Regions from separate parts of the Aliidiomarina sp. genome, predicted to be linked through region 2. Evidence: predicted binding sites of a transcription regulator. Region 2 holds the regulator's gene; each other region holds the start of a gene.
What was found. The regulator LexA, encoded in region 2, represses DNA repair genes until DNA is damaged. The targets are predictions, from matches to a motif close to TACTGTATNNNNATACAGTA.

Region 1 (6,208 bases), on a different contig from region 2:
ATGAAATTACAGCGTTAATGGCCAACGCTCAGCATAATGAACTATTGTTTCGGCGCTACAGCAATCTCTATCAACAACTGTTAAAAGCCAATGGCTTTGCTGAATTAGTGGCGGTATTGGAAAATACCTTTACCCAAGAAATGGGTTTAACCGCGTGTAGCCTGAAGCTGTTTGATAATGCCTTGGCTGTGCCAGAGCAGTATCAGTTTTCTGCTGACACCCACAAACAATTATTATCTCGCCGCTTTCAAGGGCAGCCCGTGTACTTAGGGCGCTTAAGCCAAGATGAACAAAAGTTACTATTTAGTGCCGAACAGCAAGTGCAATCGGCGGCCTTATTGCAGTTAGGTGCACAAGGCGAGCTAGGTATTCTGGCTGTGGGTAGCCGAGATTCATTGCACTTTGAGCCGGCTATGGATTTCCTGCTTATTTCCCAATTACAGGTATTATTGGGCTTCTTACTACCTGGCATGCTTTCCTCTGAAAATCTCGCAGCCAATGCAAAGGAATCTGCCGCGGTTAGTAGCATAGCCAGTAACACAGAACGCTAATATGACATTAGCCGCTGAAGTAACCCGCTTTATAGATTATTTACGCGACGTGCGCGGCTACTCCACACACAGCGTGGGAAGCTATCAACGGCAGTTAACCAAAGCTATTGTAGAGTTAGAAGCGCTTGGTGTGGAACGTTGGCAAGAAGTAGATGTAACTACTGTAGAGCGCTTAGTAATGGCTTGGCGGCATGCGGGTGCAGGGCCAAGTACCTTGCACCAACGTTTGGCCGCCCTTCGCACATTTTTTGATGCACTGGTGGCACGCGGTGAACTGAGTGCCAATCCTGCGAAAGTAGTAAAAGCACCGAAATCCCCGAAAAGATTACCGAAAAACCTCGATATTGATGCAATTTTGCAGCTATTAGAGTTTCCAGCCGATGATCCGTTGGCGCTGCGCGATCGGGCGATGTTTGAACTCATGTACAGCAGTGGTTTGCGCTTAGCAGAGCTGGTTTCGCTAAACGTAAACGATATTCAACCCGACCGTGAGCTCCGTGTTACAGGTAAAGGCAATAAAACCCGCATTGTGCCCTATGGTAAGGAAGCCGCGAAATGGCTGCGGCAATGGCTTGCTGAGCGCAATACTTGGCCTAGCAGTGATCAACCTGCATTGTTTTTAAGTAAACAGCAAAAGCGCTTAACTCCTAGATCGGTGCAACTGCGTTTGAAGAAGTGGGGAGTAGAGCAAGGCCTATTTGATAATTTACACCCGCATAAATTACGCCATAGCTTTGCCACCCATATGTTGGAAGCCAGTAGCGATTTACGTGCTGTACAAGAAATGCTTGGGCACGCCAATTTGAGCACCACACAAATTTATACACATTTAGATTTTCAACGTTTAGCTGAAGTTTATGATGCAGCGCACCCGCGCGCGAAACGGCGCTAAGCGAACAACAGAGTAGTTACAGAGAAGAGCAGTTATGTGGCAATTTCACCAACGTTTGCGGCCGTTCACGGCAATTAGCTTCGATCTTGATGATACGTTGTACGATAACGTGCCGGTAATGTTGCGTGCTGAGCAGCATGTGGCTGATTTTCTCGCTGATACCTACCCGCAAACCGCTGAGCTTGATGTATTGGCGTGGCGAGCGCTGCGTAATCAAGTTGCTGCCGAGAATGCGGAATTGGCCAGTAACATGACTGCGTTACGGATGGCCACCCTGCAACGCACGCTTAAACAGTATGGTATTGCTGATGCAGAGCGCGCAGCGCGGGCAGCCATGGCCGAGTTTTTAAGTGCACGTAATCGCGTAGAAATAACCCCTGAAGTACATGCGCTGCTGGCGCAGTTAGCAGAGTTTTATCCGTTAGTAGCCATTAGTAACGGTAATGCCGATGTACAGCGAATTGGTTTAGGTGATTACTTTCAAGCGGCGTATCAGCCGGGTAATGGCCTGCGTGGTAAACCCTTCAGTGATATGTTTACTGCAGCAGCGCAGCATTTGTTGTTACGTGATGCGGGGCAACTTCTGCACGTGGGGGATCATCCGGTAAGTGATGTGCAAGGAGCGCATACGTTCGGAGCACAAGCGATTTGGCTACAACCCGCGGCTTCAGGGAAAGCGGAAAGTGGCCCAGCTACTCGCTTACCGCACGCCACCATTAGCGATGTGCAGGCGCTTGCTGCCTTATTACCACGTTAGCTTAACGCAGTTTTTTCCTAGAATTCAGCTACCAACACGGCCTCCTCAAATGCGTTAATTGCGCATTGCCTACTGGTTTTTTATACAGTAACATTGCTCACTTAACAGCGCTGAAAACCAAAACCGCCCGATATGAATAAAGGTACCCCAATGGATGTTTCTTATCTTTTAGATGGCTTAAATGATCGCCAACGTGAGGCGGTTAGTGCCGGCGAGCAAGATATGCTGGTACTGGCGGGAGCGGGCAGCGGCAAAACTCGAGTATTGGTGCATCGTATTGCTTGGTTAATTCAAGTAATGAATTACTCACCCATGTCGATATTGGCGGTAACATTTACTAATAAAGCTGCAGCGGAAATGCGCGGGCGCGTAGAAAAACTGCTTGGCCGTGATGTGCAGCGTATGTGGATAGGTACGTTCCATGGCCTAGCTCATCGGCTATTGCGAGCGCATTATCAAGACGCGCGTTTGCCGCAGAACTTTCAAATCCTCGATTCGGATGATCAGCAGCGCCTGCTGAAACGCACCATTAAGGCGCTTAATTTAGACGAAAAGCAATGGCCTGCTAAGCAAGCAGCATGGTACATCAATGCCAAGAAAGACGATGGTTTGCGGGCGCAGCACATTGATACCTTTGATCCTACTGAGCAAACCCAGTTGCAAATCTATCGCGCTTATCAAGAGGCTTGCGATCGAGCGGGTTTGGTAGATTTTGCCGAACTCTTATTGCGCGTACACGAGCTATTACGCGATAACAAACATGTGCGCGAGCATTACCAGCGCCGGTTCCGGCATATTTTGGTAGATGAATTCCAAGATACGAACCAAATTCAGTATGCCTGGGTACGCATGCTTGCGGGGCAAGAAAACCATGTGGCGATTGTTGGTGATGATGATCAATCGATCTACGGTTGGCGTGGGGCTCAGGTGGAAAACCTGCAACATTTCTTACGTGATTTCCCCAACGCGCAAACAATCCGTTTAGAGCAAAACTATCGCTCTACGGCCACCATTTTGAATTCTGCCAACAAAGTAATCGGTAATAATAGCGATCGGCTTGGTAAAGATTTATGGACCGAAGGCCAAGAGGGTGAGCAAATTTCCCTGTATGCGGCATTTAATGAACAAGAAGAATCCCGTTACATTGTGAGCCAAATTAAGCGCTGGCAAGATCAAGGCGGCGCGCTTAGTGATGTGGCATTGTTATATCGTAATAATGCGCAATCGCGGGTGCTGGAAGAAGGCTTGTTGTACGCAGGGTTGGCGTATCGCATTTATGGTGGCTTGCGCTTCTTTGATCGCCAAGAGGTGAAAGATGCCGTGGCCTATTTGCGTTTGCTGAGCAATCGCCAAGATGATGCCGCGTTCGAGCGTGTGGTGAATACACCCACCCGGGGTATCGGCGAACGCACACTTGGATTAGTGCGCGAATTAGCTCGCGGTCGGCAGCTTACGATGTGGGATGCGGCTCGCGTTATGGTGCAGGAATCGCTGCTGAGTGGCCGGGCAAAAAGCGCAGTGGCAGGCTTTTTGGATTTAATTAATGAGCTCGAAGATCACTGCACAGATAAGCCACTTTCCATGCAAGCGGATACTGTAATGAAGCGCAGTGGCTTGTTGGCAATGTACCAAGCCGAACAAAGTGATAAAGCAGAAACTCGCGTAGAAAACTTGCAAGAGCTAGTAAGTGCTACGGAAACGTTTGCCCCTACTGGCGAGGAAGGCATAACCCCTCTGGCCGAATTTCTCGCTCATGCTGCATTAGAATCGGGTGAAGAGCAAGCGGATGCATATCAAGATGCGGTGCAGCTGATGACCTTACATAGTGCTAAAGGGCTGGAATTCCGTTTGGTATTCATGACCGGCATGGAGGAAGGAACCTTTCCTTCACAAATGTCGGCAGGAGAACCTGGGCGGCTGGAAGAAGAGCGGCGGCTTTGTTATGTGGGCATGACCCGAGCCATGGAAAAGCTCATTCTTACCTACGCGGAAAGTAGGCGCTTATATGGCCAAGAAAACTTTCATACGCCAAGCCGCTTTATCGCCGAAATTCCTGTGGAGTATCTTGATGAAGTGCGGGCGCAAACCCGGGTACAGCAACCCATGCAACAGCGTAGCCGTTTCCATAGTGGCGCTTCCCATGAATCTTTTACGGAAACGGGCTTTCGCTTAGGGCAGCGTGTTTTGCATCAAGTGTTCGGCGAAGGAACCGTGCTGAACTACGAGGGCTCCGGGCCGCAAAGCCGCATTCAAGTAAATTTTGATGCAGTGGGAAGCAAATGGCTCATGGTGAGCTACGCCAAGCTCACGCCATTAAGTTAGCATTACTCGCTCGCCCGAATCGCTTTCGCAGCTTTGCGCACTTGCTGATGCGTGCGTACTGCATCTACAGTGTAGATGGCGAGGGCGCTCCAGATAATAATGAAGGTGATCAGCTTATCTGCGGAAAGTGGTTCGTTATAAATCAGTACTGCTAAGATAAACATCATGCTGGGTGCAATGTATTGGAACAGCCCCAAGGTGGAGTAGCGAATGCGCTTGGCGGCGCCAGTAAAGAACAGCAAAGGCACCGTGGTAATAACGCCAGCCAATACTAACAAGCCATTGAGTTGCCATGTATTTTCCAACATGTTGCTAGCGCTACTATTAGCAAATATAAAGAAATAAACCAAGATAAAAGGTAATAGCAGAATTACTTCCAGCCATAAGCCAGTAAGCGAATCAAATGGCAGTTTTTTGCGGATTGCGCCATAGGTAGCAAAAGAACCCGCTAGCACCAGTGCTATCCATGGTACCGAGCCGAAAGTAATGATTTGAATCGCCACACCAATAACCGCCAATAATACGGCAATCACTTGCAAGCGGCGCAAACGTTCGCCGAAGAACAGCATACCTATGGCCACGTTCAGTAACGGATTAATATAATAACCCAGGCTGGCATCAAGAATATGGTCGTTGGCCACAGCCCAAATAAACAAAAACCAGTTCAAGCCAATTAAACAGGCAGCAAGTGCCAGTTGTAGTAGTAGCTTTGGGGAATCAAAGGCGCGCACCACCTGTTGCATGCGGCCACTGGCTAAAATTAGTACCAACATAAAAAGAAACGCCCACATAATTCGATGAGCAAGCACTTCTAGGGCTGGCACATGGGCGAGTGTTTTAAAATAAATTGGCGCTAAACCCCAAATCATATAGGCGCCAAGAGCGAAGAAAACGCCTTGGCGGGCAGTGTTTGTACCGGTGTCTGGGGTATTTGAGTTCGCCACAAATGTTACCTATGTGAGAGGCAGATTAGGCCCTTAATACGGTGGAAGGTGTTTTTAGCCAACGATATAAGTGCCAGTACCAAAAGCAATTAACATGCCTTCTTCATTATGCATCTCCATACGCGCAACAGCTACCCGGCTGCCTGAACGAATAATGGTAGCGGTAGTAATAAACTCTTTACCACGGCCGGGGCGCACATAATCCACACGTAAATCAATAGTACCGCAGCGGGCCATATGTTTTACGATTTGCTCAGCGGTTAGACCTTTATCTAAACGTTCAATAACGCTCGCCATAATCACCACGCCGCCAGCGGTATCTAAAGCGGTAGCTGTGGCCCCACCATGCAGAATTTGCATGGGCGCGTTGCCCACCAGTTCATCTTTCCATTGAAAGCGCACTTCCGATTCTTGCGCGTCAAATTTGGTTACTTGGATACCCAGATACTTTTGAAAAGGGATCCGTTCGTTCATAAAGGCGGAAATTTGCTCAATTACGGCAGAATGCGTCATATGCTCATGGTTATCTGTGGCTAGGATGCATACAATAGGCAGCATCAAACTTTGAGTCAATGTTGAATCAGCGGATCGCCTTGTTTTTGCGCCGAAATCGTTATGAATCTAGGTAGCTAAAGGAAGATGCTTAAGCAACACACCCAATGCGAATACCATAACAACAAAGTGAGAATCTATTGCCACAGTTTTCCATGGCCAATCATCACGCAACCGAACACCAAGGTGC
Region 2 (6,208 bases):
TCTACTGGTGTAATTGCCAGCATTACTCCGGACAAACCACCAATGGTAAATAGCACCACAAACGCAATTGAGAATAACATCGGTGTTTCAAATGTCATTGCACCGCGCCACATGGTGCTTACCCAGTTAAATATCTTCACTCCTGTAGGCACCGCGATCAGCATCGTCATATACATAAAGAATAGCGACGCAAAGGTTGGCATCCCGGTAGTGAACATATGGTGAGCCCATACTAAGAACGACAAGCCTGCAATTGACGCGGTAGCGTATACCATTGAGGCGTAACCAAATAACCGCTTACGCGCAAATGCCGGAATGATTGCTGATACGATACCAAACGAGGGCAGAATCATGATGTATACTTCAGGGTGCCCGAAGAACCAGAATAGATGCTGGAACAACACTGGGTCACCGCCACCCGCCGCATCAAAGAATGATGTGCCAAAGTACTTATCAGTAAGTACCATGGTAACTACACCCGCCAATACTGGCATCACTGCAATAAGGAGGAATGCAGTAATAAACCATGTCCATACAAACAGTGGCATCTTCATATAGTTCATGCCAGGAGCCCGCATGTTCATAATGGTAACGATTACGTTAATCGCACCCATGATCGAGCTCATGCCCATAATATGCATCGCAAATACAAACAGCGCCGTGGAATCTGTACTGTAAGTAGTAGAAAGTGGAGCATAGAAGGTCCAGCCGAATGCTGGGGCACCACCGGGCATAAAGAATGACGATAGCATAATCAGAAAAGCAAATGGTAAGATCCAAAATGACCAGTTGTTCATGCGTGGTAACGCCATGTCCGGCGCACCAATCATCATTGGAATCATCCAGTTGGCTAAACCAACAAATGCTGGCATTACCGCACCAAATACCATAATCACACCATGCATGGTGGTCATTTGGTTGAAGAAATGCGGATCAATAATTTGCATGCCTGGCTGGAACAATTCGGCGCGAATCATTAACGCCATGCTGCCGCCTAACAGGAACATCGCAAAACTAAACCATAAATACATCGTACCGATATCTTTATGGTTGGTAGTAAATAACCAACGTTTAATACCTGTTGGCTTGTGGTCGTGATGATCGTGATCATCATGCGCCGCTGGGGCGCTATGGGTATCAGTAATAGTGCTCATAGCAATGCCCCCTATTGGTTACCTTGAATGTGATTGTGGATATCCGCAGCTTGCACAACATCGCCAGTATCGTTACCCCACGCATTGCGTTGGTAGGTAACAACTGCTGCAATCTCACTCATACTCAAACTGTTTCGGAACGATTGCATTGCGCTGCCAGCCACGCCGTTCACCACCACATCAATATGGCGCGCGCGATCATTCAACGCCACTTCTGATCCGGCAATCGCCGGGAACACTCCGGGAATACCTTGGCCGTTTGGCTGATGGCATGCCGCACATTGGGAAAGGTGAATTTGTTGACCAATGCGCATAAGCTCGTCTTTATCCATTTCCATAGACAATAAACGCTCTTCTTCAGCACGGCGTTCAGCTAAGCGCTGTTCTTCACCTTGAATCCAAGCCTCGAAGTCGGCTGGTTCTTTGGCAATCACCACAATCGGCATAAAGCCATGATCACGGCCGCACAGCTCAGCACATTGGCCACGATAAATGCCTGGCTTATCTACGCGAGTCCATGCTTCGTTGATATAACCCGGGTTGGCATCTTTCTTCACTGCAAACTCAGGCACCCACCAAGAATGAATTACATCGTCTGAAGTAATCAGGAAGCGAACCTTTTTCCCGGTTGGGATCACTAATGGGCGGTCCACTTCAAGGAGATAGTTCTCAGTTTGCGGTAAGCGGCCATAAATCTGTTCTCGAGGAGTTGCCATGTTACTCAGATATTCAACATCGTAATCCAAGTAGCTGTAATGCCAACGCCATTGCGAACCGGTAACCAGAACACTGAGATCAGATTCACTGGTATCGTCCATTTTGATCAATGTAATAGTTGCCGGTACGGCCATCCCAATCAAAATCAAAAATGGGATTACTGTCCACGCAATTTCAACCTTTACGTTGTCATGGAACTTCGCTGGTTCAACACCACGGCTTTTGCGATGCCGAACGATTGAAATGAACATTGCAGTGAAAACCACTACGCCAATAGCAACGCAAATATAAAAAACCAACATGTGCAGATCGTACACTTGCCGGCTTATATCGGTTGCACCACGGGTAAGATTTAACTGGCTTGGTTGCGCCGAAGCAATGGTTGCTGTGAACAACGCTATCGCACCGACGAGCAGGCTCGTTAGTCTCACTTTCACTCGACTTCTCCTCTTATTCTTAGGCATCTTCAGGTGCTGGGGGCAGAGTATGAAGATTTCGAAGAACAAAGAGGTTAGCAAGGCAGGAACAACATTTCCCCAAAAAATCCCAATGCTTGCATAACCTTTTGTTATTATTTTTTGCCTTAATGGCAATTATTGTTTAGGTATTATCAAGTCGCTGAAACGAATTACTTAGGTATTACGCACATAAGTATACTTCTTCGTAACCACAGCGGGTTATTTGATGTGGATCAAAATACCACCAAAAATGTTAATAAAAAAGGGGTTGTTGTTAACAACCCCTGGGGAAACTCCAAAATTTTTGGAGTGAGTGGAGACGGAATGTTTGTTTTTTAAACAAAGCTGTTCATTTAATAATCTCGCTAAGATTTCTTAGTGCTTGTTTTTAATGCACCGCAGCTGGTTGATAATCAGGTGCAAAGATAAAGTTCAACGCTTTGCTGGCTTTTGCCGCCAATTGAATCCGCTGCTTATCACGGCCGCTATAAGGTGTTAACCAAGCGATAACAAGTTGGCTATTATCAATAAGTAACGCCTGTTCCGTAGCCCACAACGCGGTTTCGCTGTTGCTAGTAGACACCTTACGAATGCGATCTGGCCGAATACCTGCCGCGATAAGCTGAGCGATAAGTGTACGCGGGGGCTTACCGATTACAGTAACCCATTGGTCATCGCGCTTACGCATCGTGCTTAAGGTTGCCCAAAGTTGCTGATGCATTGCTTGTTCAGAAACATTTACACATTGAGTGGCAGTATTTTCGTTGCCCCAAACCCCAGGGTGGGCAAATTTCCGAGCTAAAGAAGAATAATTCATAACCAGCCTCCATTGCGAATTACACCTACGGCCAACCCTTCAATGGTCATAAACTGTTGGGTTAGATCTACCTGAATAATCGAAAACTCTTCGTTTTCGGGATGCAGGAGAACCATATTTCCGCGGCGTTCAAAGCGTTTTACGGTAACGTCGTCTTCCACACGGGCAACAACTATTTGGCCATTGCGGGCTTCGTTGGTTTTATGTACTGCAAGGATGTCATTATCAAGGATGCCGATTTCTTTCATGCTCATCCCATTTACCCGAAGCAAGAAATCGGCATGTGGATGAAACATCGATTGATCTACTTGATAATGCCCTTCGATGTGCTGTTGCGCTAATATCGGCTCACCGGCAGCTACCTGCCCTATTAAAGGTAAGCCAAGGTTATCCACCAAAGTGGCGTCTTCTTGAATTAGGCGAATACCACGCGACATGCCAGGCATCATTTCAATCATGCCTTTTTTCGCTAAAGCCTTTAAATGCTCTTCAGCTGCATTCGCCGAACGAAAACCTAAACGCTGAGCAATTTCAGCACGCGTTGGTGGCATACCTGTTGCTTCAATATTAGTGCGAATCATATCGAGAATTTGTTGCTGTCTTGGCGTTAACGGACGCATATCATCACCTGTTTATTCATACAGTACACTGTTAGTATATACAGTAATCCATACAGCGCAACTTTTTTTGAACAATTTTTGCCAGAGCAGCAACAACCCGTTAAAAATGATATTCTATGCGCAATATATGGGTTGCTTGGTTAGCTGCCGGAGAAGAAATGAGAACAACATCGTTAATGTATAAATTGATTCGCCTACCTGTAAGTTGGCTCACCAAGGTTTCAGCGATCGCTGACGAACATGAGCAAAAGCCTTCGGCGCCAGACCACGTGGTGTACGTAATGCGTAGCCCTTCTGCCACCGATCTTGTGGCGGCACGGAAAGCAGCTCACGCTTTACAGTTACCCGATCCAACCGAGCCGCTAGCGCTGAATGGCAAGCTTTATGATCGGGTGTTGTATCTGGAAGACCCAAAACGCAGGTTGGGGCAAACACCGCAAGATGCATTCGTGGAGTTACTCAACCTACATCAGCAGAATTCCAGCTACAACGTACATATGTACCCAATAGGTCTTTTTTGGGGCCGTGAGCCTGGCCGTGAGCATAATGAAGGCCGCACCATGACCGCGGATATCGAAGTTCCCGGCAAATTTCGTAAGTTTTGGTTGGTGTTATTTTCTGGCCGCAATATTCTGGCTCGAGTTTCACGGCCGGTAAGCTTACGTACTATGGCCACAAGCCACGCCAGTGATGTGGAACTTGCCCATAAACTTACTCGCGTTGCTCGCACCCACTTTGCCCGCCTTCGCTATGCAGTTGCGGGGCCTAAATTACTCGGGCGCGAAGCAATGATCCAAGAGCTATTGGAATCTTCCGCGATTCGAGCAGCCATCAACGAAGAAGCTCGCGCAAAGAAAATTACTGAAGCACAAGCAGTAAAAAGAGCGCGTAGTTATTTACATGAAGTTGCCGCTGATTATCGAGAGGGCTTGGTGCGCTTCGGCGATCATTTCCTTACTTGGTTATGGAACAAAATCTATAACGGCATCACCGTTAAAAACGGCGATATCATTCGGAAACTAGCCCAAGATGGTCATGAAATTGTTTATGTTCCTTGCCACCGCAGCCACATGGATTACTTGTTATTAAGTTATGTAATCTACAAAGAAGGCTTAGTACCGCCGCACATTGCTGCTGGAGTAAACTTAAATTTCTTCCCAGTAGGCACAATATTTCGCCGCGGTGGCGCCTTCTTTTTACGCCGTAGTTTCCGTGGTAACAAACTGTATTCCACTGTGTTTCGTGAATATCTCACCCGATTATTTCGCAAAGGTTATGCGGTTGAATACTTCATGGAAGGTGGCCGCAGCCGCACCGGTAGGCTATTGCAGCCGAAAACTGGCATGCTCGCAATGACCCTACAAAGCCAGTTACGCGGCGTGAATCGGCCAGTTACATTTGTGCCAGTATATCTGGGCTACGAACATGTAATGGAAGTAGCTACTTACCATGGCGAACTCAAAGGCGCGAAGAAGGAGAAAGAATCGGTATTTCAAGTATTCGGAATTCTACGCAAATTACGCAACTTTGGCCACGGGTTTGTAACCTTTGGCGAGCCACTGCGGCTTTCCGAGTATCTTGATAACACGCAGCCTGATTGGCGTGATTCAGTTACCCGTGGAGCTGAAGAACCAGCGAAACCACGTTGGTTAACGCCAGTTGTGAATGATTTAGCTGATATTATGATGCGCCGCATTAATGACGGTGCAGCGTTGAATAGCATTAACTTAACTGGATTAGTACTGTTAAGCGCTGAGCGCCACACATTAACTAAAGAAGAGTTACTTGCGCAAATTCAATGCTACTTAGCGTTGCACCGCGAGGTTCCTTACAGCAATGATATCCATGTACCCGAATGGGAAACTGAAGCGCTGTGGGAGCATTTAACAAAGATGGATAAGTTAGCGATTAGCGAAAACAACGCTGGTTCAGTGGTAGCGCTCGATCAAGTACAAGCGGTAACCCTAACCTATTATCGCAACAATATTCTGCACATGTTTATTGTGCCGGCACTGCTCGCGCGCTTTGCACGCAAAGGCGAAAAATTCACAGCAGTAGAAGCTGCACAGTTTATGCAAAAGGTATTCCCACTGTTGGAAGCCGAGCTGTTTGTTAATCGCCACAGTAGTGAAGTTCCGCTTTGGGTAGCTGCACTTTGCGAGGAGTTTGTGCGCCAGCAATGGCTGGTGGAGAATGATGGTAGTTATACTATTGTTGGCCGTAATACACCGGGTTACGTGCAGCTAACCTTACTGGCGAATGCGGCTGAAGAAACCCTGGTTCGCTACGCTATTGTATTTGAGTTATTACAACAATCGGATGCGCTTTCGCGCAATGAGCTGGAACAGTATAGTGAACAGGTAGGTTCGCGCGTAGGAACACGGCACGGTATTGATGCACCAGAATTTTACGATAAGCGCGTGTTCAGTACTTTGGTAAGTA
Region 3 (6,208 bases), on a different contig from region 2:
CATGTGAACCACGATCAAATTCCAATAAACCGATATCACCAAGTTTAGGTTGCACCAAAATATCAGGAGGATCACCCGCCATCCGTGCTTTAGTAATCCTTTCTTGCATAATATCGATAGAGCCGGCCATTACTCCCAACATACTCGGAGATTTTGGTGTGCGAACAAATTTTGTACGCATCTGGTCCATGTAGTTTTGGCTACGGGCTAAAAAGTTCTGAAATAAACCTTGTTCTTCATCATCCTCGTCAAGATATCGCTTCGCTGCGCTAGCGGCACCCTCATCCTCTGCTTCTGGAGACAAATTGTGGGCAGGTTCATCTGGATCAACGTGCACCTGAGAGTTTAAATGCACCGCAATCACAAAATCGGCTTCCAGAGCGCGTGCTAGGGATACCGGCACCGGATTCACTAACGCACCATCTACTAACCAACGTCCGTGTAATGATTTCGGTGAAAGCACTCCAGGCATCGCACAACTTGCGCGCGCAACATCGAATAAATCACCATCGCGTAACCAAATCTCCTTGCCGGTATACAAATCAGTAGCAACAGCAGCGTATCGGCGCTTTAAATTCTCCACCCGCATTTTACCAAAACGCTCACGGGCATGGTTGAAAACGCGCTCCCCCGCAACCATTCCTCCGCTTGAAAAACCGATGTCTAGGAGGTTGAATACTGCCCAACGATCCATACCTCGTACCCATTCTTCTAGCTCGTCAAGCTTACCTGCAGCATAAGCACCACCAATTAATGAACCAATGGATGTTCCAGCAATAACATTAATCTTGATGCCCATATCCTCAAGTGCTTTAAGCACGCCTATATGCGCCCAGCCCCGCGCTGCTCCAGAGCCTAATGCAACACCAACTACTAAATCATTCATCTATCGTTATCCTCGATATACGCTAACCTTGCTGGGCAACCCACTGGTGAATCTGCGTTTCTAACACTGAAAGCGGCAAGGAACCATGCCGCAACACTTGGCGATGAAACTCTCTCACATCAAAATTATCGCCCAGTTCGTACTCTGCGTAATTACGCAACTCACGAATCTTTAACTGGCCAATTTTGTAAGCTAAAGCTTGGCCCGGCAACGCCATAAAACGCTCCGCCTCGGAAACTGCGCGAGCTTCTGCTACGGGCGCATTGGCGTACATGTAATCAAGCACTTGCTGGCGGCTCCAGCCCTTGGCATGAATCCCTGTATCCACTACTAAACGAATAGCGCGCCACAACTCAGCAATATTCGCACCGTACCTATCATATGGGCCATACACACCAAGTTCATCACCAAGTGATTCCGCATATAATCCCCAACCTTCAATGAATGCCGTTTCGCCGCCAAACTTGCGAAACGGCGGCAGTGAATCCATTTCTCGCTGCAATGCTAGTTGGTAATGATGCCCTGGTACCGCTTCATGTAGGGTTAAAGCGGCTTTCGCCCAGGTAGGTCGGGCTGCCAGATTATAGGTGTTGAGGTAAAATATCCCGGGTCTTGAGCCGTCTTCAGATGGCACAGAATAGCTTCCCGAACTGGCGCTACGTTCTCTAAACTCTTCCACTGCACGAATTTCATAATCAGCTTTCGGTAACATCTCTGGGAAAAATAACAGCTCGCTTGTTTCTTCTACCGCACGAGCGAAGGCGCGATAATCCTGCAACATTTCCTCGCGGCTAGCATAATGAAATTGCTCATCATCACGAGTGAACGCGAAAAATTCATCCAAAGTGCCAGTAAAACCAACCTCGTGCATCACCGTTCTAATGTTATCTTGAATACGCGCTACTTCCCGTTCGCCAATAGCATGGATTTCTGCCGCTGTTAAATCCGTAGTAGTGCGCCAGCGTACGTTATAGGCATACCATTCTTGGCCCCCAGGAAGTGCGCCAATACCATAACTATCTACGCGAGCCGCTGGCATGTATTCATCACGTACAAAATCATACAGGGCTTGATAGGCGGGTAATACAGTTTCGGTGATCAAGTTTGCGTATAATTCACTGAAGTACAGTACCTCTTGCTCACTAAATGCTTCCGGCATGGTATGAATCGGCTGATAGAATAAGCTATCGGTTAAATCATCTACCAAATGCGCGGCTATTTGATCTAGTGCTCGCTCCATAAGTACCCGTGGCTGCACCACTTCTTGCGCCATGCCCTCTTCCATATTCCGAATCACACCATCAATCACGTTTGGTATCGCTCGCATACGCTCAGCCCACATACTGTAATCTTGGGCGGTTTGAAATGGTTGCGCAGAGGTACCAGACCCTAAAATAGCGAGTTGATTAGCAATATTGTAAAACTGATTGAGCGGCATTAAGTGAGCAGGATGCTCTAATGCCATGAGCGCCATTTCCCGATCGCGAACAAAAATCTGATAGCTCAATTGCGCATCTTCCGGCAAGTATGCAAATGCGAATCGTTGCACGCTAGCGAGGTATTCCTCTTCAAGCATTCGCACCCGTTCACGGTGTTCGCTACTAAGAGTATCCGGGAGCAGGTTATTGTATTTGTGCTCGCCTAGATATGTAGCACCTAGGGGCTCAAGTTCTAAATTTGCCTGAAAGTATTCATCATAAATTGTATTTAACTGTTCAACCCACTGTGCAACCTGGCGTTCACTCGGTTGCGTGGATTGCGGAGTGCACGCCGCAACAAACAAAATCGAGAGCATACCGATAAGCATGGCTTGAAACCCACCTAGGGAAGAACTGCAAACACTTTTCATGGTTATTTCACCTAACGTAAAAATAATAAATTGATAACTACAAAGAATGGCATAAACAGCAGCTCGCATCTAGCACTTAGCATATTGTACAGAAATAAAAAAACCGCCCTACAGCAACTAAGCTATAAAAGCGGTTTTCAAGCGAAATACTCTGTTTAAAACGTAAGGTTACTCTTCAATTTCTGCCGGAGTTGTAAGCGCTGGATCATCTTCAGCTGGCACCGGTTTAAGTAACAACATATCACGGAGGATTTTTTCAATTTCTGCAGAGATATTTTTATTTTCACGCAAATAACTCATTGAATTTGCTTTACCTTGGCCAATCTTATCGCCTTTATAGCTGTACCACGCACCAGCTTTCTCAACAATTTTATGTTTTACACCAAGATCTATCAGCTCACCCTCTTTCGAAATGCCACTACCATACATAATCTGGAAGTCTGCTTGCTTGAATGGTGGTGCAACCTTGTTCTTCACCACTTTCACACGGGTTTCATTACCAACAATCTCATCACCCTCTTTAAGCGCGCCAGTGCGGCGAATGTCTAAACGAACCGAGGCGTAGAACTTCAGTGCATTACCACCAGTAGTGGTTTCAGGGTTACCGAACATTACCCCAATCTTCATTCGAATTTGGTTAATGAAAATACACATGGTATTTGATTTTTTAATATTCGCTGTAAGCTTACGTAATGCTTGTGACATTAAGCGTGCTTGTAAGCCCATATGAGAATCACCCATCTCGCCTTCAATTTCCGCTTTTGGAGTAAGTGCTGCAACGGAATCGACAACAATTACATCTACTGCTGCTGAGCGAACTAACATATCGCAAATTTCTAGCGCTTGTTCACCGGTATCAGGCTGAGAAACTAATAGATCGTTAATATTAACGCCAAGTTTTTCTGCATAAATAGGGTCTAGTGCATGTTCCGCATCAACGAAGGCACAGGTTTTACCCATGCGTTGCGCTTCAGCAATAACCTGTAACGTTAATGTTGTTTTACCACTTGATTCTGGGCCATATACTTCAATTACCCGACCACAAGGTAAACCACCAATGCCAAGTGCGATATCAAGGCTTAACGAGCCTGTTGAAATGGCTTCAATATCCATTGCCCGGTTATCGCCTAACCGCATAATTGCGCCTTTACCAAATTGACGCTCGATTTGCCCTAGGGCTGCGGTTAACGCTTTTTGCTTGTTTTCATTAACACTCATGCTTAGCTCCAAATTCTTTGCAGTTGATAATCAGTAGTATACTGTGGATACATACAGTATCAAGTGACTTTGGCAATTTCTTACAAAAAAAACCGATTTATTTTATAAAGTTCTTATAAATCATTAAGTTGATTAACTAGTAAAGTGAGTGCATGAGCAATGGTTTGCTGCCGTACTTGATAACGATCACCGCTAAAGTACTGGATATCGGTCCATGTGTTATTCGCAGTAGCAATACCGAAACACACCATGCCAACTGGTTTCTCGCTCGAGCCACCGGTAGGCCCTGCGATACCTGTAGTACTCACGGCAATATCGGTGCCAAGTGCGTACATCGCACCTGCAGCCATTGCTGCTGCGCATTCGGCTGATACCGCACCATAGCTAGTGATAACGCTCTCGGGCACTTGTAGCAGTTGTTGTTTTACTTGGTTGCTATAGCTCACAATTCCGCCTGCAAACCATACCGAGCTTCCTGATAAATCGGTGCAAGCACTAGCAATGCCACCACCACTGCACGATTCTGCAGTAGCTAAACGAAACTGTTTTGTAGTTAATAGCGAGGCCAATTTTTGTACTAAGCTCTCGATTGCCGAGCCGTGTACTGCGTTTGCTTCCATAAATCACTCCCTACTTACGCACTCATGTCATTTAAGAATATCTAAGGTTCATAATGATTGCTAATTTATACTTGGCATTTGTAGCTGAAAACTGGATCATGTAGTAACAACATGGCGAAATTGCCATAGCTAATAAAATTATAACGAAAAACAAGGGCACTGTGTTTTCGCAGACTGCCGCTAAGAATACCGAAAAGGACGCCAAAACGAATGCCACAACCAACACCTCAACACACGCCAATGATGCAACAGTATTTGGCGCTCAAAGCTGAGCATCCAAACATTCTGTTGTTTTATCGCATGGGTGATTTTTATGAGTTGTTTTATGATGATGCACAACGCGCGGCAGATCTTCTCGATATAACCCTAACTCAGCGCGGCAGCTCTGGCGGTAATCCTATCCCTATGGCCGGCGTACCTTATCATGCAGTAGAGGGCTACCTTGCACGATTAATCAAACTTGGCGAATCTGTTGCCATTTGCGAGCAAGTTGGCGATCCAGCTACCAGTAAAGGGCCCGTAGATCGCAAAGTAGTGCGTATTGTAACTCCTGGCACCGTGAGCGATGAAGCGTTACTAGAGCCCGCCCGCGAAAACTTACTAGTGGCTATTTGCCAGCATGCCGATGAACGCTGGGGCTTAGCAGGGGCAGACATCAGTAGTGGGCGATTCTTTGTAGCTGCACTTGCCAATACAGATGCATTACTAAGTGAGCTCGAACGATTACAGCCCGCAGAATTACTTTACCCCGAATCACTGCAACTACCAGCACCAGCAAAAACGATTAAAGGATTACGCCGACGACCGGAGTGGGAATTTAGTAGTGATAGTGCTGAGCAAAGTTTACTCCGCCAGTTTGCCACCCACGATTTATCCGGGTTTGGCCTTGATAAACAGCATCCTGGCATTGGCGCTGCAGGTTGTGTTTTACAGTACATTAAAGATACCCAACGCTCAGCCCTGCCCCATTTACAGAACATTCAGCAGGAATTTTCCCGAGATGCTATTCACTTGGATAGCGCTACGCGCCGTAATCTCGAATTAACCACCAATCTACAAGGCGGTGAAAACCATACCTTGGCGGCAGTACTTGATTACACTAAAACGGCGATGGGCAGCCGCCTATTGAAACGTTGGTTACATCGGCCATTGCGTGACACCAAACGGTTACAGAAGCGCTTAGATACCGTTGCGTTATTAAAAAATTCAGAAGCTTGGTCGGCACTACAATTATGTTTACGCGACATTGGCGATCTCGAGCGGATCCTTTCACGAGTAGCATTACAAACCGCTCGACCGCGTGATTTAACGCGCCTACGAGCAGCGTTAGCATTATTACCCAACATCAACCAACACCTTCGCGAGTTTAAATTAACCGCACACGTGCCGGAATTTAGTGAGTTTAGTGATTATCACCACCTGCTCTGCCAAAGCATAGACGACAACCCGCCGGTGTTGATTCGCGATGGTAATGTGATTCGATCAGGCTATAACGCCGACCTCGATGCATTTCGTGAGCTTAGCGCGGGTGGTACGGCACAATTAGAAGCTCTTGCTGAGCGCGAGCGGCAACGCACTGGCATTGCTAATTTAAAAATTGGCTATAACAAAGTACATGGCTTTTATATCGAGTTA

Region 1: uvrD (DNA helicase II) is a predicted target of LexA. The motif match lies at 2,271-2,290, and genes of this name have one in related genera.
Region 3: recA (recombinase RecA) is a predicted target of LexA. The motif match lies at 3,993-4,012, and genes of this name have one in related genera.

What each region holds. Positions count from the first base shown of each region.
Region 1 is NZ_JBLRWZ010000014.1:10,122-16,329, forward strand. Features, by position in the region: gene ACNA7P_RS05385 (DUF484 family protein) at 1-551, shown strand, start outside; gene xerC (tyrosine recombinase XerC) at 553-1,443, shown strand; gene ACNA7P_RS05395 (HAD-IA family hydrolase) at 1,478-2,200, shown strand; gene uvrD (DNA helicase II) at 2,351-4,522, shown strand; gene rarD (EamA family transporter RarD) at 4,525-5,466, opposite strand; gene ACNA7P_RS05410 (thioesterase family protein) at 5,521-5,979, opposite strand; gene recQ (DNA helicase RecQ) at 6,174-6,208, shown strand, end outside.
Region 2 is NZ_JBLRWZ010000030.1:13,268-19,475, forward strand. Features, by position in the region: gene ctaD (cytochrome c oxidase subunit I) at 1-1,154, opposite strand, end outside; gene coxB (cytochrome c oxidase subunit II) at 1,166-2,308, opposite strand; gene ACNA7P_RS08755 (hypothetical protein) at 2,718-3,146, opposite strand; gene lexA (transcriptional repressor LexA) at 3,143-3,766, opposite strand; gene plsB (glycerol-3-phosphate 1-O-acyltransferase PlsB) at 3,925-6,208, shown strand, end outside.
Region 3 is NZ_JBLRWZ010000016.1:41,793-48,000, reverse strand. Features, by position in the region: gene rssA (patatin-like phospholipase RssA) at 1-886, opposite strand, end outside; gene ACNA7P_RS06050 (DUF885 domain-containing protein) at 909-2,735, opposite strand; gene recA (recombinase RecA) at 2,904-3,953, opposite strand; gene ACNA7P_RS06040 (CinA family protein) at 4,067-4,573, opposite strand; gene mutS (DNA mismatch repair protein MutS) at 4,784-6,208, shown strand, end outside.